DNA from 2 places in the Aquincola sp. J276 genome. Region 2 is predicted to be linked to the other one. Evidence: predicted binding sites of a transcription regulator. Region 2 holds the regulator's gene; the other holds the start of a gene.
What was found. The regulator FNR, encoded in region 2, switches genes on or off when oxygen is low (the NO sensors DNR and NnrR bind a similar motif). The targets are predictions, from matches to a motif close to TTGATNNNNATCAA.
Positions count from the first base shown of each region.

Region 1: LRS14_RS26950 (universal stress protein) is a predicted target of FNR. The motif match lies at 6,269-6,282, and genes of this name have one in related genera.

Region 1 covers NZ_JAJONC010000002.1:1,944,715-1,960,010, forward strand. The annotation lists gene LRS14_RS26910 (sensor histidine kinase) at 1-601, opposite strand, end outside; gene LRS14_RS26915 (hypothetical protein) at 608-832, opposite strand; gene LRS14_RS26920 (GNAT family N-acetyltransferase) at 872-1,498, shown strand; gene LRS14_RS26925 (hypothetical protein) at 1,843-2,067, shown strand; gene LRS14_RS26930 (ABC transporter substrate-binding protein) at 2,181-3,356, shown strand; gene LRS14_RS26935 (branched-chain amino acid ABC transporter permease) at 3,353-4,273, shown strand; gene LRS14_RS26940 (hypothetical protein) at 4,210-4,599, opposite strand; gene LRS14_RS26945 (bifunctional aminoglycoside phosphotransferase/ATP-binding protein) at 4,667-6,241, shown strand; gene LRS14_RS26950 (universal stress protein) at 6,342-7,187, shown strand; gene LRS14_RS26955 (universal stress protein) at 7,246-7,701, opposite strand; gene LRS14_RS26960 (glycine zipper domain-containing protein) at 7,857-8,183, shown strand; gene LRS14_RS26965 (ATP-binding protein) at 8,387-10,021, shown strand; gene LRS14_RS26970 (EAL domain-containing protein) at 10,035-11,267, opposite strand; gene LRS14_RS26975 (response regulator) at 11,257-11,634, opposite strand; gene LRS14_RS30480 (ATP-binding protein) at 11,627-13,318, opposite strand; gene LRS14_RS26985 (replication initiation protein) at 13,560-15,023, opposite strand.
Region 2 covers NZ_JAJONC010000001.1:280,922-296,217, reverse strand. The annotation lists gene LRS14_RS01420 (endonuclease/exonuclease/phosphatase family protein) at 1-244, shown strand, start outside; gene clsB (cardiolipin synthase ClsB) at 241-1,428, shown strand; gene LRS14_RS01410 (lysylphosphatidylglycerol synthase domain-containing protein) at 1,446-2,462, shown strand; gene LRS14_RS01405 (alpha/beta fold hydrolase) at 2,365-3,210, opposite strand; gene argG (argininosuccinate synthase) at 3,348-4,697, shown strand; gene LRS14_RS01395 (cation transporter) at 5,234-6,076, shown strand; gene LRS14_RS01390 (heavy metal translocating P-type ATPase) at 5,974-7,524, shown strand; gene ccoS (cbb3-type cytochrome oxidase assembly protein CcoS) at 7,556-7,732, shown strand; gene ccoN (cytochrome-c oxidase, cbb3-type subunit I) at 7,810-9,249, shown strand; gene ccoO (cytochrome-c oxidase, cbb3-type subunit II) at 9,264-9,884, shown strand; gene LRS14_RS01370 (cbb3-type cytochrome c oxidase subunit 3) at 9,902-10,063, shown strand; gene ccoP (cytochrome-c oxidase, cbb3-type subunit III) at 10,060-10,977, shown strand; gene ccoG (cytochrome c oxidase accessory protein CcoG) at 10,984-12,399, shown strand; gene LRS14_RS01355 (hypothetical protein) at 12,422-12,667, shown strand; gene LRS14_RS01350 (hypothetical protein) at 12,664-12,909, shown strand; gene fnr (fumarate/nitrate reduction transcriptional regulator Fnr) at 12,890-13,606, opposite strand; gene hemN (oxygen-independent coproporphyrinogen III oxidase) at 13,785-15,146, shown strand; gene LRS14_RS01335 (sulfite exporter TauE/SafE family protein) at 15,146-15,296, shown strand, end outside.

The DNA.
Region 1 (15,296 bases), on a different contig from region 2:
ACTCCACCGCGATGGCCAGCACCATGCCCTCGTGGCGCTCGGCGCTGCCCGGCTGGCGGGTGCCGAACACCATGGTGAAGCCGGCCAGCGCCAGCGCCACCGCCAGCGTGCCGTCGCGCCACCAGGGCGACAGCGGCGCAGCCGCCGTGCCGCCCGGCTGCGTGAGCAGCGCATGGCCGGTGGCCACCGCCTTCAGCTGCAGCGCGATGTAGGGCACGATGCCCACCAGGGTGACCAGCGTCACCAGCCCGGCCAGCAGCGGGCTGTGGCCATAGCGGCTGGCGATGAAGTCGGCGATGGAGCTGATGCGGTAGCTGCGCGCGATGCGGATCATCTTGCGCACCACCAGCCAGGCCAGCACCATGGCCAGCATGGGGCCGAGGTACACCGGCAGGAAGGCCATGCCGGCCGAGGCCGCCCGGCCCACGCTGCCGTAGTAGGTCCATGCGGTGCAGTACACCGCCAGCGACAGCGTGTACACGCCGGCATGGCCCACCACCGAGCGGCCCTGCCGCGCCCGCGCGTCGCCCCAGGCCGCCACCAGGCACAGCAGCAACAGGTAGGCGGCCGAGGCCGCCAGCACCAGTGCCGGCGCCAGCATGGTGGTTCAGTCCCGTTCCATCAGCCAGGCCAGCAGCGCGATGAGCAGCGCCCACAGGCCGAACAGCATGGCCGGGAACAGCGGCAGACCCAGCACCAGCACCGGGTGGTCCCACAGCGCCAGCAGCGGATAGTTGAACAGCAGCAGCGCCGCCACGGCCAGGGCCGGCAGGCGCTGGCTGCGCAGGTCGGCCGGCGGGCGGGGCGGGCTGTCGAGGGGATCGGCGGACATGGGGCGGGCGGCGCGCTTTGCACCGTGCAGGCCACTGTGGTGCGCACCGCTTACACCAGCCTGAAGCAGGCGGCCTTGTTATCGTGGGGCATGCCCACGCCCACCTATCCATCCGCCGACGATCCGGCCGCCGCCGAGCTGCAGGCCGACGGCCTGCGCCTGCGGCCGCTGCGGCCCGAGCATGCGGAGGCGATGTACCCGGTGCTGGCCGACCCGGCGATCTACACCCACCTGGACTACGGCCCGCCGCCCTCGCTGGGCTACCTGCGCGAGGTGTTCACGCAGCTGGCGCAAGGCGGGTCCGCCGATGGCACCGAGGTGTGGCTGAACTGGGTGGTGTGGGTAACCGGCCCACAAGGCGGGGAGGAAGCGGCCGGCTACGTGCAGGCCACGGTGATCGCGCCGGGCACCTGCTGGGTGGCCTATGTGTTCGGCAGCCGCTTCCACGGCCGCGGCATCGCGCGGCGCGCCACGGCGGCCATGGTGGAGCACCTGCATGCGCACTGCGGCATCACGCTGCTGCTGGCATCGGCCGAGGCGGCGCATGGCCGCTCAATCCACCTGATGCAGCAGCTGGGCATGCGCCCGGCCACGCCGGAGGAGGCCGCGCCGCTGGGGCTGCGGCCTTCGGAGGTCTTGTACCTGCGGGTGCTGCCGCCGGTGTGAGCCGCCGGATGACCGGCCGCACAAAGCAAAGGGCCACCGTGGGGTGGCCCTTCTCGCTACCGGGCGTGCCAGCGTCATGCTGGAACGACGGGGTCTTGGCGCCGGTCACGGGTTCCGGGATTCCGCCCAATGGTGCGGTCGGTTGTTCGCCTCGTTCAGCTGTGCATTGTGCTGACCTGGCGCCGGCCTGATCGCAGGAACAGGCCGGTTGCCGACGTGCTGTTTGATGCCGCCGCCGCGTAGGACGGCACCTACAGGCCTTCGCGCGCACGTCCGGTGGCGGAACGAAAAACCGCGCGCGAGCATCTCACCCATCGATCTTTGGTCGGAATCAGGAGTCACCCATGACACAGCACGCAGAGATCGTCGGCGAAGTCTTCTACCGTGAAGGCGACGGCGCGCAGATCGCCATCCGCCCCGGCCCCATCGAGGTGGAATTCACCGAGCGGGACGCCACCCTCAGCTGGGAAGAAGGCGAGGCCCGCGGCCTCACCGCCATGCCGTTGACCGACTACAAGCGCTACGTCGCCGAAGGCGCGATACGCACCCAGGAAGCGCCGGCCGCATGACGCACGGCGGGTAAGCTCCGGCCCGTCCCGGCCGGCGCCTGCCCGCAGGCATGGCAGGCCGCAGCGTGCGGCCGCCTGGCCGGTGGCCATCCCACCTTCCAGGAGTGTTTGCCATGCGTCTCGCCCTTGCCGCCCTCCCCTTGCTGGCGGCCGCCCTCGCGGCACCGGCCGCCGCCCTTGCCGCCGATGCGGTGAAGGTGGGCTTCATCAGCACGCTGTCGGGGCCCGGCGCCGCGCTGGGCATCGACATCCGCGACGGCTTCAACCTGGCGCTCAAGCACACCGGCAACCAGCTCGGCGGCCGGCCCGCCGAAGTGATCGTCGCCGACGACCAGCAAAGCCCCGACGTCGCGCGCCAGCTGGCCGACCGCATGCTCAAGCGCGACAAGGTCGACTTCATGACCGGCATCGTGTTCTCCAATGTGATGCTGGCGGTGGGCCCGCCCACCTTCGCGGCCAGGACCTTCTACCTCAGCGCCAATGCCGGCCTGTCGCAGTACGCGGGGGACCAGTGCAACCCGTACTTCTTCAGCGTCAGCTACCAGAACGACAACCAGCACGAGGCGGTGGGCAAGACGGTGCAGGACAAGGGCTTCAAGAAAGTGGCCCTGCTGGCGCCCAACTACCCGGCGGGCAAGGATGCGCTCACCGGCTTCAAGCGCTTCTACAAGGGCGAGGTGGTGCAGGAGATCTACACCCGGCTGGGCCAGCTGGACTATGCGGCCGAGCTGGCCCAGGTGCGTGCGGCCAAGCCCGAGGCGATGTACATCTTCCTGCCGGGCGGCATGGGCATCAACTTCGTCAAGCAGTACGTGGCCTCGGGCATGTCCAAGGACGCCACCCTGTTCGGCCCCGGCTTCTCGGCCGACGAGGACGTGATCGGCGCCGTGGGCGAACCGATGCTGGGCATGTTCAACACCTCGCAGTGGGCGCACGACCTGGACAACGCGGCCAACAAGCGCTTCGTGGCCGACTTCCAGAAGGCCTACGGCCGGCTGCCCACGCTGTACGCGTCGCAAGGCTATGACGCCGCGATGCTGATGGACGCGGCGGTGCGCGACGCCAAGGGCAAGCTCGACGACAAGCAGGCACTGCGGCAGGCACTGAAGGCGGCCCGGTTCAGCTCGGTGCGCGGCGGCTTCCGCTTCGGCGCCAACCAGTACCCGGTGCAGGACTACCACCTGCGGGTGGTCACCAGGGACGGCCAGGGCCGCATCACCAACCGCACGCTGGGCACCGTGTTCAAGAACCACGTGGACGCCTACGCCAGCGCCTGCAGGATGTCGTGAGCGCGACGCTGCTGGCGGAGCAGGCCCTCAACGGCCTGCAGTTCGGGTTGATGCTGTTCCTGCTGGCCGCCGGGCTGACGCTGGTGTTCGGCATCATGGACATGATCAACCTGGCCCATGGCTCGCTGTACATGGTGGGCGCGTACCTCACCGCCGCGGCCACGCAGGCCAGCGGCTCCTTCCTGCTGGGGCTGGGTGCCGGCATCGCGGGCACGGCCCTGTTCGGCGTGGCGCTGGAGCTGGCGGTGCTGCGGCGCCTCTACCAACGCGACCACCTCTCCCAGGTGCTGGGCACCTTCGCCATCCTGCTGATGTGCAACGAAGCGGTGCGCATGCTGTGGGGGCCGCAGCCGCTGATGCTGAACCTGCCCGCGGCGGTGGCCGGGCCGGTCGAGCTGTGGCCGGGCTTCAGCTACCCGGCCTTCCGGCTGGTGATCATCGCCGCCGGCCTGCTGGTGGCGCTGGGGCTGTACCTGGTGATCACGCGCACGCGCATCGGCATGCAGGTGCGCGCCGGTGCCAGCCACCGCGAGATGGCGATGGCCATGGGTGCCGACGTCAAGCGGCTGTTCACGCTGGTGTTCGCGGCCGGTGCCGCGCTGTGCGCCCTGGCCGGCGGCCTGCTGGGCCCGCTGCTGGCGGTGCAGGTGGGCATGGGCGAAAGCATCCTGATCCTGGCCTTCGTGGTGGTGGTGATCGGCGGCATCGGCTCGGTGCGCGGCGCCCTGGTGGGCGCGCTGCTGGTGGGCATGGTGGACACCGTGGGCCGCAGCTTCGTGCCCTGGGCGCTGGCCGGACTGCTCGGCCCCGCGGCCGCGTCCGGCGCCGGGCCGGCGCTGGCATCCATCCTGATCTACCTGCTGATGGCGGCCGTGCTGTTCTGGAAGCCGCAGGGGCTGTTTCCGGCGCGGGGGTAGCGGGGGCTGGGGGGCGGCGGGTCGGGGTGCCAGATCATCTCGCGGCTGCCCAGCCTGGATACCGCCAACCCGGCCTCGTCGTCGGGCAGGCTGAACAGCAGCGTGCCATCGGGCGCCAGCACGTGGCTGCCGCCCAGGCCCCTGCCGTCCGGTGTGTTCAGCGCATGGGGCCAGTTGCATTGCACCAGGTGCGCCGCGCTGTGGCGGGCCAGTGCCTGGGGCAGCGGCAGGTAAGCCGTCTCGGGTGGCTGCGGCCGCTGGGTGACGATGCTGGGCCAGAGCAGCAGGTCCAGCATGCCCGGCGGGTACTGCTGCTGCGGCGCCATCAGCCGACCGCTTCACTTTTTGCGTCTGGACAGACCCGCCACCGGCGGTGCTGTGCATAGTGGGCCGATGCCAGCCGATGCCGACTCCCTCCCCGCCGCCACCGCCCGCGTGCTTGCGCTGCAGGCATGGCTGCAGGCCACCGAAGGCGGGCCGGTGCAGCTGGTGGAAACGCACATCTCCTGGGTGCTGCTCACCGCCACGCAGGCCTTCAAGCTGAAGAAGCCGCTGCAGCTGTCCTTCGTCGATTGCGCCACGCTGGCGCGGCGGCGCTTCTGCGCCGAAGAGGAGCTGCGCCTGAACGGCCGCCTGGCGCCGGAGATCTACCTCGGCCTGCTCGAGGTGCACGCCACCCCTGCCGGCCCGGTGCTGGGCGATGCCCCGGGGCCGGTGGTGGACGTGGCGGTGCAGATGCGCCGCTTCGACGACGCGGCGCTGTGGAGCACCCGCGTGGCCGCCGGCACCCTGCTTCCTGCGCATGTGGATGCGCTGGCGGCGCGGCTGGTGGCCTTTCATGCCGAGGCCGCAGCGGCACCGGCGGACGGACCCTGGGGCACGCCGCAGGCGCTGAACGAGGTGATGGGCCGGCTGGTTGCGGGCCTGGACGCCGCCGAGCAGGCCGCCACCGTGAGCCACTGGCCGCCGCTGCGCGCCTGGCTCCGGCAGCAGCTGGCTGCACTGGCACCGCAGTTCGAGGCTCGCCTGCAGGCCGGCCGCGTGCGCGAGGGCCATGGCGACCTGCACCTGGCCAACCTGCTGGCCTTCGATCGCCCCACGCCCGCCGCCACCGCCTTCGACGGCATCGACTTCGACCCCGCGCTGCGCTGGGTGGACGTGATGCACGACATCGCCTTCGTGGTGATGGACCTGCTGGCGCATGGCGCACCGGCGCTGGCCTGGCGCTTCCTCGATGCCTGGCTGCAGGCCGGCGGCGATCACGAGGGCCTGCCGCTGCTGCGCTTCTACCTGGTCAGCCGCGCGCTGGTGCGGGCCCAGGTGGCGGTGCTGCAGGCTGCGCAGGGCCGGGCCGGCCCCGCAGGCTGCGACATGGCCGGCTACCTGGGCCTGGCGCACCGCCTGGCCTTCGGTGAGGACGCCCGGCTGGCGCTGATGCACGGCCTGCCGGCCAGCGGCAAGAGCCAGCTGGCCGAAGCCCTGCTGCAGGCCGCCGGCGCGGTGCGCCTGCGCTCCGACGTCGAGCGCAAGCGGCTGCACGGCCTGGGTCCGCTGGCCGACTCTCGCCGCGCCGGCCTGGACCTCTACGGGCCCGACGCGCACCGCCGCACCTATGCGCGGCTGCACGCGCTGGCCGAAACCGCGCTGCGCGCCGGCTGGCCGGTCATCGTCGATGCGGCCTTCCTGCGCCGGGACGAACGCCTGCGCTTCATCGCGCTGGCCCGCTCGCTGGGCATGCCGGTGGCGCTGATCGACTGCCAGGCGCCGATGCCGGTGCTGCGCCGGCGCATCGCCCACCGCCTGGCCAGCGGCGGCGATCCTTCCGAGGCCGATGAAGCGGTGCTGGCAAAGCTGGCCACGCTGGCCGAGCCGCTGGCGCCCGACGAAGGCGCGCCCTGCCTGCCGGTGGACACCACGCAGCCGCCCTGCCCTGCCGACCTGGCCGCACGCTGGCAAGCCCTGCGCTGAGGCCGACGCGGCACGCCCCGCCGCTGCTTGCGCCAGATCAAGCAGCCGCCCGCAGCCGCGCCGAACAATGCCCGCAACACCGCCGCACCAGGAGCCTTCCATGACCTACCGCAGCATGCTCGTGTTGCTCGACCAGGACCCGCTGTGCGCGGCCCGCATCGACGTGGCCATCCGCCTGGCGCGCAGCTTCGAGGCCCACCTGGTGGGCCTGGCGCCCACCGGCCTGATCGACGTGCCGGTGATGCCCGAGATCGGCGGCAACTTCGCCGAACTCACCGAGCTGGCCTGGACCGAGATGCGCAGCCGCGCGCACGCCGCCGCCGCTGGCATGCGCGAGGCCTGCGCCGCCGCTGGCCTGCCTTCCTTCGAGACGGTGGTGGACGAGAACGACGCCGCCGCCTCGCTGGTGCGCCATGCGCATTGCAGCGACCTGGCCATCGTCAGCCAGGCCGACCCGCGGGTCCGCGGCCATGCGGCGGTGCAGGCCATCGTCGAGCAGGCGGTGCTCTACAGTGCGCGGCCCACGCTGGTGCTGCCCTATGCCGGGCACTTCGATCCGGTGGGCCAGCGGGTGCTGGTGGCCTGGGACGACAGCCGCGAAGCCACCCGCGCCCTCACCGACGCGCTGCCGCTGCTGCGCCGCGCGCGCACGGTGGAGGTGGTGTGGTGGAACGAAGGCGGCATGGCCGACGACACGCCCGCGGCGCAGCACCGGTTGAAGTCACTGCAGCAGTGGCTGGCCTGGCAGGGCGTGATGGCCGACGTGGCGGTGGAGACCACCGACATTCCCATCGGCGAGGCGATGCTCTCCCGCGCGGCCGACCGCGGCAGCGACCTCATCGTGATGGGCGCCTACGGCCATGCACGCTGGGCCGAGAGCATGCTGGGCGGCGCCACGCGCAGCCTGCTGCTGACGATGACGGTGCCGGTGCTGATGTCCCATTGACCCCGGAGGGGCCCGATGACCTCGGCCCTGCAGTACCGCCGCGGGAACGTCTTCTTCTTCAGGTAGGCAGCGCGCGCACCAGCAGCACCGGCACCGGTGCCAGCCGCAGCACCTGCTCGGCATCGCTGCCCAGCAGCAGCCGGCCCACGCCGCGCCGGCCATGGGTGCCCAGCACGATGAGATCAGCCGGCCACTGCCGGGCTTCGGTGACCACCGCGTCGCACACGCGGGTGGCGAAGCGGTCGCACAGCACCGTATCCACCGGCACGCCGGCGGCCTGCACCCGGGCCGCGGACTCGCGCAGCACCGCTTCGCCGGCCTCGCGCATCAGCGGCACCACGTCGGCCATGAAGGCGGTGCCGGTCTCGAAGCCGCTGGCGAAGGTGAGCTCGTCCACCACATGCAGCAGCCGCAGGCGCCCCCGGGTCAGGCGCGCCAGCGCCACCGCTTCGTCCAGGCCGCGCAAGCCTGTGGGGCTGCCGTCGACCGGCACCAGGATGTGTTGATAGGACATGGCTTTCACCTGCAGCAGCCGAGGGCGGGCGGCCAGTGTGGATTGCGCGCCGGCGCCAGCCCTTGATGCCGGTCAAGCGCGGCACGGCAGCCGGCGTGCAGCCGCGGCGGCACGGCCTACAGTGCAGGCACATCCATCCACCACCCGGAGCACACATGACCAACGTTTCCCAGGAACACGCGATGCAGGACCGCATCACCGAAGGGCTGCGCCATGCGGTGGACGAGGCGGATGCGCTGATCAAGGGCGGCCTGAAGCAGGGCGATGCCGAGGCACAGGCCTTGCGCGACCGCCTGGCCGCGCGCCTGGCCCGCAGCCGCGAGCAGCTGCAGGAGCTGGAGGAGGTGGCGATGTACCGCGCCCGCCGCGCCGCCCGGCTGGTGGACGAGCAGGTGCACAGCCATCCGTATGCGGCCGTGGGCGTGGCCGCCGCGGTGGGCGTGATCGCCGGGCTGCTGGTCGCGCTGTCCCGCCGCCGCTGAGTGCCTCACGGACCGGGCCGGCATGCGGGCGCGCCGGCTCAAGTCGGGCCCGGGCGGGCCGATGACAGGCCTTCCTGAGCTCGAACGCGGCGCTCGCGCACCGCGTCCCGAACCGTGCCCGCCGTACCTCCGCCCCTGCCCCTTTCCGCGCCGCTGCGTGCCCACCGCGCGGCGCCGGCCCGCATCATCGGCGGAGGCCGCGGTTGAAGCCGCTGGTGGAGGCGCTGGAGCGCCGCCTGGCACTGGAGCGCGCCGCCCGCAAGCAGGCGCAGGCCGAGCTGGCCGAGGCCCGTGCCCGGCTGGACCGGGTGGTGGCCGAGCAGGAGGAAACCATCCGCGCGCGCACCGGGGAGCTGCGCCAGGCGCGTGACGAGGCCCTGGCCGCCAGCAGCGCGAAGAGCGCCTTCCTGGCCAACATGAGCCATGAGATCCGCACGCCGCTGACCTCCATCATCGGCTTTGCCGAGCTGCTGATGCAGCCGGTGGCCAACCCGGTGGACCGCGAGGAGGCGCTGCGCACCATCATCCGCAATGGCCGGCACCTGCTGGACGTGATCAACGACATCCTCGACCTGGCCAAGATCGAGACGCAGCAGGTGGACCTGGAGCAGATCGACCTGCCGCTGCCGCTGCTGCTGCGCGACATCAATGCGCTGGTGTCGGGCCGGGCGGCCGAGCGCTCGCTGGCCTTCCAGGTGCAGCCCTTCCTGCCGCTGCCGCCGGTGCTGCGCACCGACCCCGTGCGGCTGAAGCAGATCCTGCTGAACTTCATCAGCAATGCCATCAAGTTCACGCCGCGTGGCAGCGTGACGCTGGAGCTGCACTACGACGCCGAGGAGCCCGCCATGCGCTTTGCGGTGGTGGACACCGGCATCGGCATGTCCGAGGCGCAGCAGGCGAGGCTGTTCCAGCCCTTCTCGCAGGCCGACCTGACCACCACCCGCAAGTTCGGCGGCACCGGCCTGGGCCTGTACATCTCGCACCAGCTGGCGGGCCTGCTGGGCGGGCGCATCAGCGTGCAGAGCCAGCCGCAGGCGGGCAGCCGCTTCGAGCTGGTGATGCCGCTGGCCGCGCCGGTGCCGCGCGCCGAGCTGCTGACGATGGAAGGCGACCTGCTGTACTGGGGCCGCGGTGATTTCGAGATCACCTCCATCGCCGTGCCCGAGCTGGCCGGCCGCGTGCTGCTGGCCGAGGACGGTGCGGACAACCAGCGCCTGCTCAGCGCCTTCCTGCGCCAGGCCGGCCTGGCGGTGACGGTGGCCGCCAACGGCAAGGACGCGGTGACGCTGGCGCTGCGCCAGGACTTCGACCTGATCCTGATGGACATGCAGATGCCGGTGATGGACGGCGAGACCGCCACCCGCCAGCTGCGCGCCAGCCGCTGCAAGACCCGCATAGTGGCACTGACGGCCAACGTGATGAAGGCCGACGTGCAGCGCTACCACGAGGCCGGCTGCAACGACGTGCTGGCCAAGCCCGTGGACCGCGAGCGCTTCTACCAGGTGATCGGCGAGCACCTGGGCGTGGCCTACGAGGACGATGCCCAGGAAGCCGCCTTCCAGGCCGAGATGGCCGAGCTGCACCAGGCCTTCCGCGCCGGCCTGCCGGCGCAGATCCAGGGCATGCGCGATGCGCTGCGTGCGAGCGACTGGCAGGCCCTGGGCCGGCTGGTGCACGTGCTGCGCGGCACCGCCGGCTCCTTCGGCCATGCGCACCTGACCGAGCGCGCCACCGAGGTGGAGCTGGCGCTGCGCGCCGGCCATCCGGTGCGTGCGGCGGTGCTGTGCGAAGGACTGCTGCTGGAAGCCGCGGCGGTGCTGCGGCGGGTGCCGGCCTGAAGCGCCGGCGGCTTCAGCCCGGCAGGGCGAAGCGCTGTTCGGGCAGGTCGCGCAGCCAGGCCAGCGCGTGGGGCGCAGGCATCGGGCGGGCCACGAACCAGCCCTGCACCTCGGTGCAGCCGGCCTCGCGCACCTGCGCCAGCTCCTCGGCGGTTTCCACGCCTTCGGCCACCACGTGCATGTCCAACGAGGCCCCCAGCATCGCGCAGGCCTTGACGATGCCCTGCTTGCTGCGGTCGGCCTCCAGGCCGTGGATGAAGGCGCGCTCGATTTTCAGCTCCGAGAACGGGATGCGCGAGAGCTGGAAGAAGCTGGAATAGGCGGTGCCGAAATCGTCGATGGCCAGGTTGAAGCCCAGCATGCGGATGCGGCCGGTGTTCTCGATGACCGAGGCCAGGTCGGCCATGGCGTCGGTCTCGGTGATCTCGATGGTGATCCAGCTGGGGTCCAGCTGCACATGGTCCACCGCCGCGGCCAGCTCCTGGCAGAAGGCCAGGTTGGACAGCGACTGCATCGACACGTTGATGGACGCGCTGACGGCCATGCCCTCGCCCAGGCAGGTGGCCACGAAGTCCACCGTGCGCCGGGCCATGTGCAGCGTGGCCTGGTCCAGCAGGTGGTGGCGCTGCAGCGCGGCCACCAGGCGGTCCGGCATCACCAGGCCGCCGTCGGCATCGTGGGCGCGCATCAGCGCCTCGAAGCCGATGATCTCGCCGGTGGCCAGGCGCAGCTTGGGCTGCATCCAGGGTTGCAGCACGTCGCGGTCCAGCACGGCCAGCAGCTCGTCGCGGCACAGCTCGGGCAGCGGCGCGGTGTCGGCCGCCATCGGCTCGGGCGCGGGCCGGCGGTAGGCCAGCACCTGCCGGGTGATCTCCTCGGCGGTGGTGGGCAGCTCGGCCATGCCGGCCAGCGCCAGGCCGCAGGCGGCGGCCAGGTTGATGGCGGCGCGGATCACCGCGCGCTGCTGCCGGCTGACGACGAACAGCGCCGGCGCATCCGTCCGGCGGGCCAGCAGCCGCATCAGCTGGAAGCCGTCGCCGTCGACGAAGCGCAGGCCGGTGACCAGCACCTGCGGCAGCGGCTGGCCGCCGGCCAGCAGCCGCTTGATGCCACGCAGGTCGTGCACCACGGCGGCCACCTCGGCGCCGCCCTCACGCAGGGCCTGGGCCAGGCCGGCGGCGATCTTCGGCTCGTTCACAGCCACCCACACGCGCACCGCGGCGCCGGCCACGCGGTCAGAGCACATGGCAGAGCTGCCGCACGTCCTGGAAGGAGATGGGCTTGATCAGCAGCTCGTTGAAGCCGGCGGACAGGATGCGCTGCTTGTCCTCCGGCATGCTGTGGGCGGTGTAGGCCACCACCGGCAGCGCGGTGAGCTTCAGTTCCTCGCGGATGCGGCGGCACACCTGCTCGCCGCTCATCTGCGGCATGCGCAGGTCCAGCAGCACCAGGTCGTAGTGGCGCTCGGCCAGCCGGGCCAGCGCGGTGCCGCCGGCGTCCACTACCTCGGCCTGCCAGCCCAGGCGCCGCAGGAACATCGCCACCAGCTGGCTGTTGAGCTGGTTGTCGTCGACCACCAGGGCCAGCGGAGCGGACTTCTCGGGCTCAGGCATGGAGCGCATCCTCGGGAACGGAAGGGGGTGCGGAAGGCAGGGCGGGCGGCAGCGCCAGGGGCAGCCGCACGGTGGCGGTGGTGCCCTGGCCGGGGCTGGAGGCCAGCGCAAGCTGCCCGCCCAGCAGCGCAGTGAGTTCATGCGCCAGCGGCAGGCCGAGGCCGGCGCCCTGGCCGGCATGGTCGAAGCTGGCCATGGCGGTCTCGAAGCGGTTGAACAGGCGCGGCAGCCGCTCGGCCGCGATGCCGATGCCGGTGTCGCCGATCTCGATCAGCAATGCCGGCTCACCCCGCAGGCCGGCATCGGCGCGGGCGATGAGCGACACCTCGCCTTCGGCGGTGAACTTCAGCGCATTGCCCATGAGTTGGTCCAGCACCTGGCGAAGCCGCGCCGCATCGGTGCGCAGCACCGCGGGCGTTCCGGGCTGCAGCGCCATCCACAGCCGCAGGCCGCGGGCCTGGGCGTCGGGCGCATGGCGGGCGTGCACGCCGCGCATCAGTTCCTCCACCGTGACCGCCGCGGGCTGCAGCGTCATGCGGCCGGTCTCGATCTTCACCAGGTCCAGGATGGTGTTGACCAGCCCGTGCAGCTGGCTGGCGCTGGCATGGATGACGCCGCCGTGCTGGCGCGACTCGGCGTCCTGGCTGGTGTCCCGGATGGTCTCGGCAAAGCCGAGGATGCCGTTGAGCGGCGTGCGCAGCTCATGCGAGACGGTGGCCAGGAAGCGCGTCTTCAGCTGGCTGCCGGCCTGGGCCTCCAGGCGGCTGGCTTCCAGCTGCGCCATCAGCAGGCCCTGCCGCCGGGCATGGCGCACCAGCGCCGCCACGAATCCGAGCACGATCAGCGTGGCCAGCGCCCCGGCGGCCATCGCATTGCGGCGCAGCTCGGCATAGGCGGCCATCACGTCGCTGCTGCCCATGCCGGTGAAGACGATGAGCCCGTGCGGATCCAGCCGGCGGAAGGCCCAGTGGCGCTCGATGCCGTCGATGGGGCTGCGGGCCACCAGCGTGCCTTCGCGCCGGGCCATGGCGGCGCGGAACAGCGGGCTGCCTTCGATGCTGCGCAGGTCAGGGGCTTCGTCCGGGCTGGCGCTGGCCCGCACCACGCCGTCCTGGCCCACCAGCGCGATGGCGCCGTGCAGGCCCAGGTCCACGTCGGCATAAAAGCGGGTGAGGTACTCGGGCGACAGCGACAGCACCACCACGCCGCCGAAGCGGCCGTCGGCCAGCGTGATGCGGCGCGTGAGCTGGATGGACCAGCGCTGCGACACGCGACCCAGCACCGGCTTGCTGACGAAGAGCTCGTCGCGCGTGCGCTGGGTGTGCACCCGGAAATGCTCGCGGTCGCGCAGGTCCACCCGCTGGAAGGGCTGGGTGGAATGGCTGACGTAGCCATCGGGGCCGATGACCGACACCAGGTGGTACTCGGGCCCGACGATGCCCTTGAGCCCCAGGTAGCTGCTGAGGTCGAGCGCGGCGCCCTTGTCCAGGTATTCGTGGCGGGTGAAGCGCACCGCCTGGTCGGCGCCGTCGAGCGTCTTGGCCGTGTGCTCGGCAAAGGCGCGGCTCAGGTTGGTGAGGTTGCGCTGGGTGTAGGCGCGCACCGTGGCCTGTTCCTCGTCCAGCTCGTAGGTGATGCCCAGCCACAGCGTGCTGAGCACGAACACGGCCAGGCCGATGGCCACCGCCGACTGGCGCAGGGCGGCCAGCCAGGGCCTGCAGCGCGCGGACAGGCGCCGCGGCGGGTGGAGAGGACGGGCCGGCCGGCGGCGCGGGCGACGCTGCGGTGGCTCCAGGGTGGTCGGGGGACGGCATCGGCGGCCTGGGGGCCGGAGGCCGGCCTGCATCCCGGCGGAAGGCGGGACGATGGCTGTTTATCGGCGCCCGGCGGCCGCCACTTGAGGCAGGGCGGGCGCCCCGGCCGCTTCAGCGCGCCGGGCTGCCGTCGCCCAGTTGGGCGGCAATGGCCAGCAGCTGCTGCGGCGTTGGCCGGTCCCAGTCGTCGCCGATGGCACCCACCGCGTAGAAGCGCACCATCTCGGCCACCACCAGCGCATGCTGCCAGCCGCTGGTCTGCAGCCGCTTGCGGATGGACGGGTGCACCTGGCGCGCCTCCATGTCCTCCAGCAGCGCCTGCGAGAGACGAGCCTGCTCCTCGGCCGACAGGCTGGCGATGTCGCGCACGATCTGCTCGCGGCGGTGGCGGATCCAGGCTTCGGTCCAGCGGGCCTCGCGGCGCGCCTGGGCGGCGCGGTCTTCCTCGGTGCGGGCCGGTGCGGCGCCATCGGCCGCGCCGGCGGCAGGGGCGTCGTGCCGCTCGGCAGCGGCCTTGGCGGCGCGGGTGGTGGCCTCGCCCGACAGCAGCGCCTTCAGGTAGCGGAAGGGATCGCGCAGCGGCTCGGGGAAGGCGGTTTCCAGCCGCTTGCGCAGCGCCTCCAGCCCGGTGGTGAAGGCCTGCATGCCGTAGGCCTCGATCAGCTCCTCGGCCCGGTTGTCGTCGATGCCCAGGGCGCGCGCCTGGCTCACCGCCGCCAGGTCCACCGGCTCGGGCGGCTGGCGCGGCGGCAGCGCCTCGCGCGCCTTGGGGCGGATCAGGAACTGCAGCTCCGAGACGAAGCGGCCGGCCTTGTGCTCCACCAGCTCCACGTCGATGTCGGTGATGGCGCACACCTCGGCGATGGCGGGCTTGAGCGTGTCGCGCTTGAAGATGCGGTATTCGAGCTTGGCGGTCTTCTCGTTCTCCGGACGGCCGCTGAGCACCGGGCGCCACCAGGCCCAGGCCTGGCGCGAGGTGCGGCCGATGTCCTTGTAGCGCGAGCAGATCTCGTACAGCGCGATGCCGGCATGCGAGCGCAGCTGCGAGATGATTTCCAGCGACAGCCGCGCGAACACGGTGGGCTGCAGCAGTTCCTGCTTCAGGTTGACCGCGTACGACCACTCCACCCACACCTGCCCGCGGATCTTGCTGAGCCGCGCATGCGCCAGCAGGCCGCTGACGTTCCAGGTGGTGCCCTCCCCCGTGGTGGGCGACTGCCACTCCACGGTGGTGGACACCATCGCGCGCAGGTGCTTCTTGATCAGCTCCTGGTCGTTGGAGTCGAAATCGACGCCACGGATGATGCGTTCCAGCGGTGCGCTGAACACGTCCTTGTCCAGGCCCTGGGACTGGGCCTCGAACAGCAGCACGTTGTAGCTCTTGCGGCCCAGCGAGGTGATGCGCTGGGACTTGGGCACGATGGCCAGCGTGTTGACCGGCTTGCGCAGCGGCACCGTGATTTCGGCCACCGCAGGCCGCGCACGCAACGATCGCCGAGGCGCGGGCGCCGCCGGATCGGCCGCCGCAGCCACCGGGGCCGGCGCCGGCGAGGTGAGGACAAGCTCGGACGTCATGGCCGCGACTGTAGCGGAGCCCGCGGCTGATGTGAGGCGGCTTCTCACATGAATGTTCGGCACTGCGAATCGAAGAGTTTCCCGAAAATCCTCACCTCAGCAGGGTTCCGTGGGCGCCTGCGCTTCCCGAAAATGCTCACCTCACGCCGGCTGGCGTACCTGCCGCGGAGGGTTTTCGGGGGCAACAACGGCTCTTGCAAGCCACCGAAATGCCGTGAAACGCCTGTGGAACGTGGTTGAGCCGGCCTCCCGAGCCCGCTCCGCGGCTTCCCG
Region 2 (15,296 bases):
GGCCGGCGACTTCAACGACTGGCGCGTGCGTGCCCACAACATCCTGGCCCGCGCTGGCCTGCGCGAGGTGTACCAGCACGCCACCGGGGCCTCGGCCCGCAGCTTTCCGGCCGCCTTCCCGATGCTGCAGCTGGACCGCATCTACGTGCGCAATGCGCGCGTGCATGCGCCCATCGTGCTGCCCAAGAAACCCTGGAACCACCTGTCGGACCATGCGCCGCTGGCGGCGGAGATCGCGGTATGAGCTCGCGTTGGGTGGCGGGCAACCGCTTCTCGCTGCTGGAGAACGGCGAGGCGTTCTTTCCCCGGGTGTTCGAGGCCATCGCCGCCGCCCGGCAGGAGGTGTATGTCGAGACCTTCATCCTGTTCGACGACAAGGTGGGCCGCGGCCTGCACGAGGCGCTGCTGAGCGCCGCGCGCAATGGCGCGCAGGTGTACCTGCTGGTGGACGGCTTCGGCTCGCCCGACCTGGGCCCCAGCTTCACCGACCCGCTGCGCGAGGCCGGCGTGGTGCTGCGCTCCTTCGACCCGGCGCCCTCCATCCTTGGCTGGCGGCCCAACATGCTGCGCCGCATGCACCGCAAGATCGTGGTGGTGGACGGTGCGCGGGCCTTCGTCGGCGGCATCAACTATTCCGCCGACCACCTGGCTGACTACGGCCCCGAGGCCAAGCAGGACTATGCGGTGGAGGTGGAAGGCCCCATCGTCGGCCACATCCATGCCTTTGCCCGCGCGGCCGCGCGCGTGGTGCAGCCCAGCCGCCGCTGGCTGCGCCGCGCCAAGCCCGAGGCCGAGAAGGCGCTGGAGGCGGTGGGCGATGCGATGGCGATGTTCATCACCCGCGACAACCGCGACCACACCACCGACATCGAGCGCCACTACCGCGCGGCCATCCGCTCGGCGCGGCAGCGGGTGGTCATCGCCAATGCGTACTTCTTCCCCGGCTACCGCTTCATCCGCGAGCTGCGCAATGCCGCCCGCCGCGGCGTGGAGGTGGTGCTAATCCTGCAGGGCGAGCCCGACATGCCCATCGCCAAGGCCGCCGCGGAGACGCTGTACGCCAACCTGCTGAAGGCCGGCGTGCGCATCTTCGAATACTGCGAGCGGCCGCTGCACGGCAAGGTGGCGCTGGTGGATGAGGAATGGTCCACCGTGGGTTCCAGCAACCTGGATCCGCTGAGCCTGTCGCTGAACCTGGAAGCCAACGTCGTCATCCGCGACCGCAACTTCAACCAGGTGCTGCATGGCCGGCTGAAGCACCTGATGGACAACGCCTGCAAGGAAGTGGACGCGGCGCAGATCGAACAGCCCAGCCTGTGGTCGATGGTGCGCAGCTACCTGGTCTTCCACTTCATCCGCAAGTTCCCGCGCTGGGCGCCGCGGCTGCCCCAGCTCACCCGGCCCGCGGTGGCACCGCTGCGGCTGTGACGCAGGAGGCCGCAGCCGTGGCATCCCCCGAAGCAACCGGCCTGACCGCCCGCGCCTGGTGGCCGTGGGCCAAGCGCATCGTCACGCTGCTGTTCTTCGGCGCGGTGCTGTGGCTCATCGTGCGCCAGGCGCGCACCATCGACTGGAGCGAGGTGTGGGAGGCGGCGGCCAGCCATCCGGTGGAAGGCCTGCTGCTGGCCGCGCTGCTGGGCGCCTGCAGCCACCTGCTGTACAGCAGCTTCGACCTGCTGGGCCGGCGCTACACCGGCCACACGCTGCCCACCGCCACGGTGATGCTCACCACCTTCATCAGCTACGCGTTCAACCTGAACATGGGCTCGCTGGTGGGCGGCGTGGGCTTCCGCTTCCGCCTCTACTCGCGGCTGGGGCTGGACAACGCGAGCATCGGCCGCATCCTGGGCGTGAGCATGCTCACCAACTGGTTGGGTTACCTGCTGCTGGCCGGCGCCATCTTCGCTTCCGGCCTGCTGGAGATCCCGCCCAACTGGCGCATTGCCGAGCCCACGCTGCAGGTGCTGGGCGGCCTGCTGGTGCTGGCCGGCCTGGGCTACCTGGCGGCCTGCTTCCTGTCCAAGCGCCGGCTGCTGGTGCTGCGCGGGCATGAGCTGCCGCTGCCCACCGGCCGCATGGCGCTCCTGCAGGTGCTGATGTCCTGCACCAACTGGATGCTGATGGGGGCCATGGTGTGGACCCTGCTGGACCAGCGCATCAGCTACCCCACCGTGCTGGGCGTGCTGCTCATCGCCGCCATCGCCGGCGTGGTGACCCATGTGCCGGCCGGCCTGGGCGTGCTGGAGGCGGTGTTCGTGGCGCTGTTGTCCGACCGCATGCCGGCCGGCGAGCTGCTGGCAGCGCTGCTGATCTACCGCGGCATGTACTACCTGGTGCCGCTGGCGGTGGCCACGGTACTGCACCTCACGATCGAGGCGCGGCTGCTTCGGGCATCGGCCCCGCCGCCGTCGCGGCAGGCGCCGCCGCGCCGGAGGCCAGCCAGTCCAACACCGCTGCGTTGAACTCGGCCGGCCGGCCCACCATCACCCAGTGGCCGGTGGGCAGGCCCACCACGCGGTTGCCCGGCTGCGCGGCCAGCTTTTCCGCCCAGGCGCGGGAGTGGAACATGAACGGCTTGCGCTGGCCGTAGAAGAACAGCATCGGGCACGGCGGCACGAAGGCCCGCGGCCGGCCGAAGCCGCCCGCCTCCTTGAACCACTGCACCGCATACGGGTAGCCCATCTGCGCGCCGATGCGCTCCTGCGGCGCCGGCGCCCGGAACAGCTTCGCGGTGCGCCGCGCGATGGCATCGCCCACGCTGCCGCGCAGCTTCCAGGCGGTGGCCAGCGTGAGCTGGTAGGCCACCGCGCCCAGCTTGCCCTTGGCGCCCATCTCCTTCAGGTTGTGGTGCGAGCCGGCATCGCCGATGTCCACGCCGACGAGGCGCTTGACGCGGTCGGGATGGCGCATCAGGTACTGGTAGCCGAAGAAGCAGCCCCAGTCGTGCACCAGCAGGATCACCGGGCGGCCGGGGCTCACCTGGTCGATCACGGCGCGCAAGGTGTCGATCACTTCGTCCAGGCTGTAGGCGCGGTCGATCGGCCGCGTGATGTCGAAGCCCGGCAGCGTGAAGCGCACGCAGCGGTAGTGCGCCTTGAAGGCGGCGACCTGCGGGTCCCACAGGTGATGCGTGTCGGGCCAGCCGTGCACCATCACGATGGTGTCGGGGCCGGTGCCTTCTTCGATGATGTCGACGGGTATGGAGGCCATGGGGTGGACTGTAGGGCTGTGCTCCTGCGCAGTAGACCGGATGCCTGCCGGGACGGCTGTCGCCGCGGCGACCCGGGAGACTCCGCCTAGACTTGCGGGTTTTCCGAGCATTGCCCACCTTCTCCCGAAAGACCACCGTGGCCGCGACCATCCTGCAAAACCTCCCCGCCGGCGAGCGCGTCGGCATCGCTTTCTCCGGCGGCCTGGACACCAGCGCCGCGGTGCACTGGATGCGCGCCAAGGGCGCCATCCCCTGCGCCTACACCGCCAACCTGGGCCAGCCCGACGAGAGCGACTACGACGAGATTCCGCGCAAGGCGCTGGCCTATGGCGCCGACATCGCCCGCCTGATCGACTGCCGCCCGCAGCTGGTGGCCGAAGGCATCGCCGCCATCCAGTGCGGCGCCTTCCACATCTCCACCGGCGGCGCCACCTACTTCAACACCACCCCGCTGGGCCGCGCCGTGACCGGCACCGCGCTGGTGGTGGCGATGCGCGACGACGGCGTCAACATCTGGGGCGACGGCAGCACCTACAAGGGCAACGACATCGAGCGCTTCTACCGCTACGGCCTGCTGGCCAACCCGGCGCTGCGCATCTACAAGCCCTGGCTGGACCAGACCTTCATCGACGAGCTGGGCGGCCGCAAGGAGATGAGCGAATACCTCATCGCCAACGGCTTCGACTACAAGATGTCGGTCGAGAAGGCCTACTCCACCGACAGCAACATGCTGGGCGCCACGCACGAGGCCAAGGACCTGGAGTTCCTGAACGCCGGCATGCACATCGTCAAGCCGATCATGGGCGTGGCCTTCTGGCGCGACGACGTGGTGGTCAAGGCCGAGACGGTGTCGGTGCGCTTCGAGCAGGGCGTGCCGGTGGCGCTGAACGGCATGACCTTCCCGAGCGCGGTGGCGCTGTTCGAGGAAGCCAACCGCATCGGCGGCCGCCACGGCCTGGGCATGTGCGACCAGATCGAGAACCGCATCATCGAAGCCAAGAGCCGCGGCATCTACGAAGCCCCGGGCATGGCGCTGCTGCACATCGCGTACGAGCGGCTGGTGACCGGCATCCACAACGAGGACACCATCGAGCAGTACCGCATGAACGGCCGCAAGCTGGGCCGCCTGCTGTACCAGGGCCGCTGGTTCGACCCGCAATGCCTGATGCTGCGCGAATCGGCCCAGCGCTGGGTGGCCCGCGCCATCACCGGCGAAGTGACGCTGGAACTGCGCCGCGGCAACGACTACTCGATCATGGACACCGTGAGCGAGAACCTGACCTACCAGCCCGAGCGGCTGAGCATGGAAAAGGTGGAAGGCGCCTTCACCCCGGCCGACCGCATTGGCCAGCTGACGATGCGCAACCTGGACATCCAGGACACGCGGCAGAAGCTGGGCATCTACACCGGCGTCGGGCTGCTGGGTGCGGGCTCGGAAGGGAGCATTCTGTTGCTGACTTCGGGGGCTGAGGGCGGCGAAGGCTGATCGTCTCCTGCTTGCTGGGCGCTTGTTTGGGCCGGGCTTGATGTGCTTGCACGCTGGGCCAGCGGGGTACTTACCTCCGGGACTGTCCCCCGGCTTGGGCCTGCGGCCCAAGCCTCCTCCTTGATGTCCCTGCGGCAAGCACCCCGCCGGCCCCGACCCGGGCGGCTGCTCGCGCTGAAATGCCGTTGAACGGCGGGGCGCCTGTAGACCGAGGCGCCTGCGAGGTGTGTGCAGCCTAGGCGGCAGCGAGCCCCACGCGGGAGGGTGGGGTGCTGGGCGCAGGGACATAAGAGGAGGAGGTCCCAGCCCTAGGCTGGGGCCGGGGGACAGTCCCGGAGGCCAGCGCCCCGCCCGCCCGCGGCGCACAGGCGCATGGAGACCATCCATAAGCCCTCCCGCGCCAATCAGGCAGATGGAGCCCATCCACAAGCCCGATCTCCCGAACAAGAAGCCGAACAGGGCCCAGTCCCACCCAGACCGCCCCGGCTTGATCCAGGTCATGCCGCCCCCGCGGCCCGCCGCCTACATTCCCGGCCATGACCGAAGCCGCTGCGGCAGCGGCGCCCGGCTTCGCGGCGCCGCCCCTTCTCGCCACCCTGGACGACCCGCTCGAGCTGCGGGCGTTCACCTCGTTCTCCGCCGACGCGGACGGGCGCCGGGTGGCCGAGAGCGCCTTGTGCTTGAGCGGCCTGCACTGCGGCAGCTGCGCCGGCATCATCGAAAACGCCTTGCGCCAGGTGCCCGGCGTGCTGTGGGCCAGCGTCAATGGCGCCGCCCAGCGTGCCAGCGTGCGCTGGGACGTGGCCGCCACCAGCGCCTCGGCCCTGGTGGCCGCGGTGCAGCGTGCCGGTTATGGCGCCGCCCCCGACACCGCCGCTGGCGCCCGCGCGCAGCGTCTGGCCGAGCGGCGCAGCGCCACCTGGCGCTTGTTCGTCGCGGCCTTCTGCTCCATGCAGATCATGATGATGGCCGCGCCCGCCTACTTCGCCGAGGCCGGCGAACTGGCGCCCGACCTCAAGCAGCTGCTGGACTGGGCCAGCTGGCTGCTGACGCTGCCGGTGCTGTGGTTCTCGGCCGCGCCCTTCTTCACCGGTGCCTGGCGTGCCGCGCGGCAGGGCCGCATCGGCTTGGATGCGCCGGTGGCCATCGGCGTGGCGGTGGGCTTCGTGGCCAGCAGCGGCGCCGCCTTCGATCCCGGCGGCCTCTTCGGCCACGACGTGTACTTCGACTCCATCACCATGTTCGTCGCCTTCCTGCTGGGGGCCGCTGGCTGGAGATGGCGGCCCGCCACCGCGCGGCCGAGTCGCTGGAAGCCTCCATCGGCCAGTTGCCCACCGCCGTGCTGCGGATGCGCGCCGACGGCAGCACCGAGACGGTGAGCGCCCAGCGCGTGGCCCCGGGCGACGTGCTGCGCGTGCCGGCCGGCCAGGCCTTCGCGGCCGACGGCGTGCTCACCCGCGGCAGCACGCAGGCCGACGAGGCCCTGCTCAGCGGTGAATCCCGCCCCGTGCCCAAGCAGGCGGGCGATGCGGTGGTGGCCGGCAGCCTGAACCTGCAGGCGCCGGTGGAGATGCGGGTGGAGCGTGTGGGCGCCGACACACGCCACGAGGCCATCGTCGCGCTGATGCGGCAGGCCCTGTCGCAGCGGCCCTCGCTGGCCCGCAGCGCCGACCGCTGGGCTGGCCCCTTCCTGGCGGTGGTCATGCTGCTGGCCGCAGGTTCGGCGCTGGCCTGGTGGTTCATCGATCCTTCACGCGCGGTGTGGGTGGCGGTGTCGGTGCTGGTGGTCACCTGCCCCTGCGCGCTGTCGCTGGCCGCGCCTTCGGCCCTGCTGGCTGCCGCGGGCACGCTCGCCCGCCGCGGCGTGCTGCTGCGCCGGCTGGATGCGCTGGAGACGCTGGCCCAGGTGCGCCACCTGTTCCTCGACAAGACCGGCACCCTGACCGAAGGCAGCCTGCGCTGCAGCGAAGCACAACCGCAGCCCGGGGCGCCCGCCTGGGGCAGCGCATCCGAGCTGCGGGCACGGGCCGCCTCGCTGGCGGGCTGGTCCAGCCATCCGCTGTCGGCCGCCCTGGCCGCGGAGGGCCGCGGACCGGAGGCCTTCGCCTGGCAGGCGGTGCAGGAGCGGCCGGGCCAGGGCCTGCAGGCACAGGACGACGAGGGCCGCGAATGGCGGCTGGGATCGGCCGCCTTCGTCGGCGCTGCCGATGCCGCGCCCTCGCCCGACCCCGAGGTGTGGCTGGGTTGCCAGGGCCAGCCGCTGCTGCGCCTTCGGTTCGCCGAACGCCTGCGCGCCGGCGTGGAGCCGGCGCTGCGCCAGCTGCAGGCCGACGGCGTGACGCTGACGCTGCTGTCCGGTGATTCGCCCGAGCGGGCCGCCGCCATGGCGGCCCGGCTGGGCCTGCAGGTGGCAGCCTCCGCGGCCGGCACGCAGCAGCGCGGCCTGCAGCCCGAAGACAAGCTGGCCGCGCTGCGCCAGGCGCAGCAGCAGGACCAGCGCGTGGCCATGCTGGGCGATGGCCTGAACGATGCACCGGTGCTGGCCCAGGCCGACGTCTCCTTTGCGATGGGCGAAGGTGCGCTGGTGGCCCGCAGCCATGCCGATGCGGTGGTGGTCTCCAACCGCCTGGCCGATGTGGCCGACGCCCGCCGCCTGGCGCAGCACACGATGCGGGTGGTGCGGCAGAACATGCTGTGGGCTGGCCTGTACAACGCGGCCTGCGTGCCGCTGGCGGTGGTGGGCCTGATGCCGCCCTGGGCCTCGGGCCTGGGCATGGCGCTCAGCTCGCTGCTGGTGATCGGCAACTCGCTGCGGCTGGCCCGCTGACTCGTCTAGACAAGTTCCCACGCATCGCACCATGGACATCCTGTACCTGCTCATCCCGATGTCGGCCCTGCTGGTCCTGGCCATCATGGGTGCCTTCGCCTGGGCGCTGTTCGGCGGCCAGTTCGACGACCTGCAGCGCGCATGCGAGGACATCCTGCAAGAAGGCGTGGAAACCACACCCGGTTCCCACGGCACTGGCGGCGATTGATCCGCATCAAGGCCGCTTGAAGGCCTTGTCCCAACAATCCGGGCTGTCCTCTCACAAGCTCGGAAAGGAGGCGGCCGATGGCTGCCAATCCAGTCTCTTCAAACGCGGTGGCCTACACCGACGACGCCGTGCGTGGCTTCTCGCTCGCGGCAGTCCTGTGGGGCGTGGTGGGCATGGCGGTGGGCGTGTTCATCGCCGCGCAGCTCACCTGGCCCGAACTCAACTTCGGCATCCCCTGGCTCAGCTACGGCCGCCTGCGCCCGCTGCACACCAATGCGGTGATCTTCGCCTTCGGTGGCTGCGCGCTTTTCGCCACCAGCTACCACGTGGTGCAGCGCACCTGCCAGACGCCGCTGTTCCTGCCCTGGCTGGCCAAGTTCACCTTCTGGGGCTGGCAGCTGGTGATCCTGGCCGCGGCCATCTCGCTGCCCATGGGCTTCACGCAGGGCAAGGAATACGCCGAGCTGGAGTGGCCGATCGACATCCTGATCGCCGTGGTGTGGGTCAGCTATGCCATCGTGTTCTTCGGCACCATCGGCATCCGCAAGGTGCGCCACATCTACGTGGCCAACTGGTTCTTTGGCGCCTTCATCATCGCCGTGGCGCTGCTGCACATCGTCAACAGCGCGGCGCTGCCGGCCGGCATGATGAAGAGCTACTCGGCCTATGCCGGCGTGCAGGACGCGATGGTGCAGTGGTGGTACGGCCATAACGCGGTCGGCTTCTTCCTCACGGCCGGCTTCCTCGGGATGATGTACTACTACATTCCCAAGCAGGCCGAGCGGCCGGTGTACAGCTACCGGCTGTCCATCGTGCACTTCTGGGCCCTGATCTTCACCTACATGTGGGCGGGCCCGCACCACCTGCACTACACCGCGCTGCCCGACTGGGCGCAGTCGGTGGGCATGGTGTTCTCGCTGGTGCTGCTGGCGCCCAGCTGGGGCGGCATGATCAACGGCGTGATGACGCTCAGCGGTGCCTGGCACAAGCTGCGCGACGACCCCATCCTCAAGTTCCTGATCGTGGCCCTGTCGTTCTACGGCATGAGCACCTTCGAGGGCCCGATGATGTCCATCAAGACGGTCAATGCGCTGTCGCACTACACCGACTGGACGATCGGCCACGTGCACTCCGGCGCGCTGGGCTGGGTGGGCCTGATCTCCATGGGCTCGCTGTACCACCTGATCCCGCGGCTCTACGGCCGCACCGAGATGTTCAGCGTCAAGGCCATCGAGCTGCACTTCTGGACGGCCACGCTGGGCATCGTGCTCTACATCGCCGCGATGTGGATCGCCGGCGTGATGCAGGGCCTGATGTGGCGCGCGGTGAATCCTGACGGCACCCTCGTCTACACCTTCGTCGAGAGCGTCAAGGCCACCTTCCCCTTCTACGTGGTGCGCCTGCTGGGCGGCCTGCTGTACCTGGGCGGCATGGTGCTGATGGCCTGGAACGTGGTGATGACCGTGCGTGGCGGCCGCCGCAGCGTGGCCTATGCGCCGCAACTCGTGCGCGCGTGAAGGAGCAACACAACATGAGCAATGACACCCAGGCACGCGGCCACCAGCGCATCGAGACCAGCAACTTCCTGATGATCGTGCTGATCCTGCTGACGGTGGCCGTCGGCGGGCTGGTCGAGATCGTGCCGCTGTTCTTCCAGCGCAGCACCACGCAGCCGGCGGAAGGCCTCCAGCCCTACACCGCGCTGCAGCTCGCCGGCCGCGACGTCTACACCCGCGAGGGTTGCTACAACTGCCATTCGCAGATGATCCGGCCGCTGCTGGCCGAGACGCTGCGCTATGGCCAGCCCTCCAAGGCCGGCGAGTTCGTCTACGACCACCCCTTCCAGTGGGGCAGCAAGCGCACCGGCCCCGACCTGGCCCGCGTCGGCAGCAAGTACAGCGACGAATGGCATCGGGTGCACCTGATCAACCCGCGCGACCTGGTGCCCGAATCGAACATGCCGGCCTACCCCTGGCTGGAGCGCACCGCGGTGGACGCCGCCTCGCTGCCCAAGCACCTGGCCACGCTGCGCACGCTGGGCGTGCCCTACAGCGACGCCGACATCGCCGGCGCGGCCGAGGCCGTCAAGGGCAAGACCGAGCTGGATGCGCTGGTGGCCTACCTGCAGGTCATGGGCACCCACGCCAAGTAGACGGAAGGCACACCACCATGGACATCAATGTTCTTCGCAGCGCCGTGACGCTGTGCGGCCTGGTGCTGTTCATCGCACTGGCCGTATGGGTGTGGCTGCCCACCCGCCGCGCCGCGCTGGACGAAGCCGCGCTGCTGCCCTTCAACGACGACATGCACAAGGAAGGAAGGAGCTCATGAGCGACTTCATCAACAGCGGCTGGGCGCTCTTCGTCGCAGGCGCCACCATCGTCAGCCTGGTGTTTTGCCTGGCCCTGCTGTTCATCGCGGCACGCCGCCGCGTGATGGCCGACGACAACACCACCGGCCACGTGTGGGACGACAACCTGGTGGAGCTGAACAACCCGCTGCCGCGCTGGTGGATGTGGCTGTTCATCATCACGGTGCTGTTCGCCGCCATCTACCTGACCACCTATCCGGGCCTGGGCAGCCACCAGGGCACGCTGGGCTGGTCCAGCGCCGGCCAGCTGGATGCCGAGAAGGCCAAGGCCCGCGAGGCCGCGGCCCCGGTGTATGCGGCCTTCACCGGCAAGCCGGTGGAGGAACTGGCGCGCAACGAGCAGGCCATGGGCATCGGCGAGCGGCTGTTCGCCAACAACTGCGCCACCTGCCACGGTGCGGATGCCCGCGGCAGCAAGGGCTTCCCCAACCTGACGGACCGCGACTGGCTGTGGGGCGGCTCGCACGAGAAGATCGTCGAGACCATCACCCAGGGCCGCCAGGGCATGATGCCGCCGATGGCCGCGGCGGTGGGCGGCTCGCAGGACGTGCGCAACGTCGCCCAGTACGTGCTGAGCCTGTCGGGCGCGCCGCACGACGCCATCGCCGCCCACCTGGGCAAGGACAAGTTCAGCGCCTGCGCGGCCTGCCACGGCCCGCGTGGCCAGGGCAACCCGGCGCTGGGTGCGCCCAACCTCAGCGACCGCATCTGGCTGCACGGCTATGGCGAGGCGGCCATCATCGCGATGATCACCAACGGCAAGACCAACGTGATGCCGGCCCATGGCACGCGGCTGAGCCCGGAGCAGATCAACGTGCTGGCCGCCTACGTGTGGAACCTCTCGCAGCCTGCCACGGTGGCCAAGGCGCCCTGATCCGTCATGTCCGCCCAGCCCAAGCCCACGCGTGTCGTGTGGCTGTACGAGTCCCAGAAGAAGGTCTATCCGCGTTCGGTCAAGGGCTGGTTCGCGTCATGGCGCTGGGCCATGGTGTGGTTCACGCAGATCCTGTTCTACGGCCTGCCCTGGCTGCGCTGGGAGGGCCGCCCGGCGGTGCTGTTCGACCTGGCGGCGCGGCGCTTCTACATCTTCGACCTGATCCTGTATCCGCAGGACTTCATCTACCTCACCGGGCTGCTGATCCTCAGCGCCTATGCGCTGTTCTTCTTCACCGCGGTGGGCGGGCGGCTGTGGTGCGGCTATGCCTGTCCGCAGACGGTCTACACCGAGATCTTCCTGTGGGTGGAGCACCGGCTGGAGGGCGAGCGCGGCGCCCGCATGAAGCTCGATGCCGGCCGCTGGAACGTCGAGAAGCTGTGGCGCAAGGGCGGCAAGCACGCCATCTGGCTGGCCATCGCGCTGTGGACGGGCTTCACCTTCGTCGGCTACTTCACGCCCATCCGCACGCTGTGGGCCGAGGCCTTCACGCTGACCTTCGGGCCGTGGGAGTGGTTCTGGGTGCTGTTCTACGGCTTCGCCACCTATGGCAACGCCGGCTTCATGCGCGAGCAGGTGTGCAAGTACATGTGCCCCTATGCCCGCTTCCAGAGCGCGATGTTCGACCATGACACGCTGATCGTCAGCTACGACGAGAAGCGCGGCGAGCCGCGTGGCAAGCGCGGCCGCGATGCCGACAAGGCCAGCCTGGGCGTGGGCGACTGCATCGACTGCGGCCTGTGCGTGCAGGTATGCCCCACCGGCATCGACATCCGCAACGGCCTGCAGTACGAATGCATCGCCTGCACCGCCTGCATCGACGCCTGCAACGGCGTGATGGACAAGATGCACCAGCCGCGCGGACTGATCCGCTATGCCACCCAGAACGCGATGGCGCTGGACGTGCAGGCGCCCGGCCAGCTGCTGCGCCGCATCGCGCGGCCGCGGGTGCTGGTGTATGGCGCGGTGCTGCTGCTGATCTCCGGCGCGTTCATCGTCAGCCTGATGCAGCGCTCGCCACTGAAGGTGGACGTGGTGCGCGACCGTGCCTCGCTGGCGCGCATCGTCGACGAAGGCCGCATCGAGAACGTCTACCGGCTGCAGCTGATGAACGCCAGCAGCGAGGTGCAGCGCTACCGGCTGGCGGTCAGCGGCATCGAAGGCGCGCAGCTGGCCGAGCATGCGCCACTGGTGCTGCAGCCCGCCGAGGCCCGCTGGTTCGTGCTGCAGGTGCAGCTGCCGCCGCAGGCCGCGCAGTCGCTGGGCAGCGGCGCGCATCCTCTCCGCTTCCAGGTGGTGTCCGAGCCAGGCAGCCTGCCGGCCGACGTCACCGAGAAGTCCACCTTCGTCGTTCCGCGCTGAAACAGGCGCCCGAGGACCCGTCATGAAATCGCTCGATGTGCAACCCGTGATGCCCTGGTGGCGCGTGCCCGCCGTATGGCTCGTGGTGGGCGGCCCCGCCGCGGTGGTGGTGGCCGGCATCGCCACCGCGGTGATCGCGGTGCGCGGCGCCGACCCGGTGGTGGCGCCTTCGGCCATTCCGCGCGCCGTCACGCAGCTCACGGTGGACACGCCGGCACCGGCCCCGGCGCCGCGGCAGGCGCCCGCCGAGCCCGAGGCCCGGCCGTGAGCTTCGCGCTGCGCGCCGTGCTGATCGGCTGGCCGGCCTTCGTGATGGCCGGCGTGCTGGAGATGCTGGTGTTCGCGGTGGTCGACCCCGCCTCGCTCACCTGGTTCGGCCACGAGCCGATCGGCTGGAGCCACAGCGCGGTCTACACCGTCACCTTCCTGATCTTCTGGGCGGTGATCGCCACCGCCGGCGCCATCACCCAGCTGCTGGGCGAGCCGGTGCTCAGCAGGTCGACGCGTTGACCAGCTTGCGCAGGCCTTCCTGATCGGCGATGCGGATATGGCGCTGCTTGACCTCCAGCAGCCCTTCCTCCTGGAACTTGGAGAAGGTGCGGCTGACTGTCTCCAGCTTCAGGCCCAGGTAGCTGCCGATCTCCTCGCGCGTCATGCGCAGCACCAGGGCCGAGGCCGAGAAGCCGCGCGACTGCAGCCGCTGCGTGAGGTTGAGCAGGAAGGCGGCCAGCCGCTCCTCGGCCCGCATGCTGCCCAGCAGCAGCATCACGCCGTGGTCGCGAACGATCTCGCGGCTCATGATCTTGTGGAACTGCCGCTGCAGGTCGGTGAACTCGCGCGACAGGTTCTCCAGCTCGCTGAACGGGATCACGCACACCTGCGAGTCCTCCAGCGCCACAGCATCGCAGTTGTGGCGGTCGGTGCTGATGCCGTCCAGCCCCAGCAGCTCGCCGGCCATCTGGAAGCCGGTGACCTGGTCGCGGCCGTCCTCGGCCGACACGCAGGTCTTGAAGAAGCCGGTGCGCACCGCGTAGAGCGAATGGAAGGCATCGCCGGTGCGGAACAGCGCCGCGCCACGCGGCACGTTGCGGCGCGCATCCACCAGGGTGTCCAGGCGCTCCAGGTCGGGTTGAGAAAGGCCCAGCGGCAGACACAGCTCACGCAGGTTGCAACTGGAGCAAGCCACCTTGAGTGGCTCGATGCGAATGGTAGGTGTGGGGCTATTCACTGCTTAGCCGTCCTGGTTGAGCTCAGTCAAGGATTGTTGCGCGCCCGCCCTCGCAGGCAGTTGCGCCACATCAAGCACGCCAGGCCGGTCCTCCGGCAAAGTTGAATGCGATGAACGCGATCGGTACCACTCTTCGCACCGCCCCCTGGACACCGAGTTGCTGCGCCGATTCGACGTGCCGGGGCCACGGTACACCTCCTATCCTACGGCTGATCGCTTTATTGAAGCTTTCGGCGCTGATGCCCATGCCAATGCGCTGCGGCTGCGCTCGGAAGCCAGCGTGGGCGGGGGCCAGCCGCTGTCGATCTACGTGCACGTGCCGTTCTGCGAATCGGTCTGCTATTACTGCGCCTGCAACAAGGTCATCACCCGCCGGCATGAGCGCGCAGTGCCCTTTCTGCAGGCCCTGGCCGCCGAGGTGGCGCTGCATTCGGATGCGCTGGGGCGCGGCCAGGCGGTCTCGCAGGTGCACCTGGGCGGTGGCTCGCCCACCTTCCTGAACGACGAGGAACTGGCGCAGCTGATGGACCTGCTGCGCGCGCACTTCCGCATCGTGCCGGGGGCGGAGCTGTCCATCGAGATCGACCCGCGCACCGTGGACGCGCAGCGCCTGGCCGCACTGCGCGGCATGGGCTTCAACCGGCTGAGCTTCGGCGTGCAGGACTTCGACGCCCGCGTGCAGCAGGCGGTGCACCGGGTGCAGCCGCTGGAGATGGTGCGCGGCCTGATGCAGTCGGCCCGCGCGCTGGGCTTCAATTCCATCAACGTCGACCTGATCTACGGCCTGCCGCAGCAGACCCAGCTCAGCGTGGCCACCACCATCGCGCAGGTGATCGAACTCCAGCCCGACCGCATCGCGCTCTATGCCTATGCCCACCTGCCTGCACGCTTCAAGCCGCAGCGGCGCATCCATGCCGCCGAGCTGCCACCGGCCGCCGACCGGGTGCTGATGCTGGAAGGCGCGGTGGCGCAGTTCCTGGACGCAGGCTACGTGTACATCGGCATGGACCACTTCGCCCGGCCCACCGACCCGCTGGCCATCGCCAAGCGGCAGGGCCGGCTGCACCGCAACTTCCAGGGCTACAGCACGCAGCCGGACTGCGACCTGATCGGCCTCGGGCCCTCGGCCATCAGCCGCATCGGCGCTTCCTACAGCCAGAACGCGAAGGACCTGCAGGGCTGGTACGACGCGCTGGCGCAGGGACGCTTCGCGGTGGAGCGCGGCCTGGCGCTCAGCCGCGACGACCTGCTGCGCCGCGCCGTGATCATGGCGCTGATGTGCCAGGGCCGGCTGGAGTTCGAGTCCATCGAACTTTCGCACCTGATCTCGGTGCCGCAGCACTTCCGCGAGGAAATCTCCCGGCTGCAACCGCTGGCCGAAGCCGGCCTGGTGGAGCTGGGCCCGGACGCCATCCAGATCACGCCCGCCGGCTGGTACGTGGTGCGCGCCATCGCCATGGTGTTCGACCGCCACCTGCAGTCCGACCGCCAGCGGGAGCGCTTCTCGCGGGTGATCTGATGAGCAGCGGCGCCCTCATCGCCGGCGCACTGGCGCTGGGCTTCGCCAGCTCGCCGCACTGCGGCCTGATGTGCGGCAGCGCCTGCGCCGCCCTCAGCCGCGGCGGCCGCGGCGATGCGGTGGCGCTGCATGCCGGACGCCTGGCGGGCT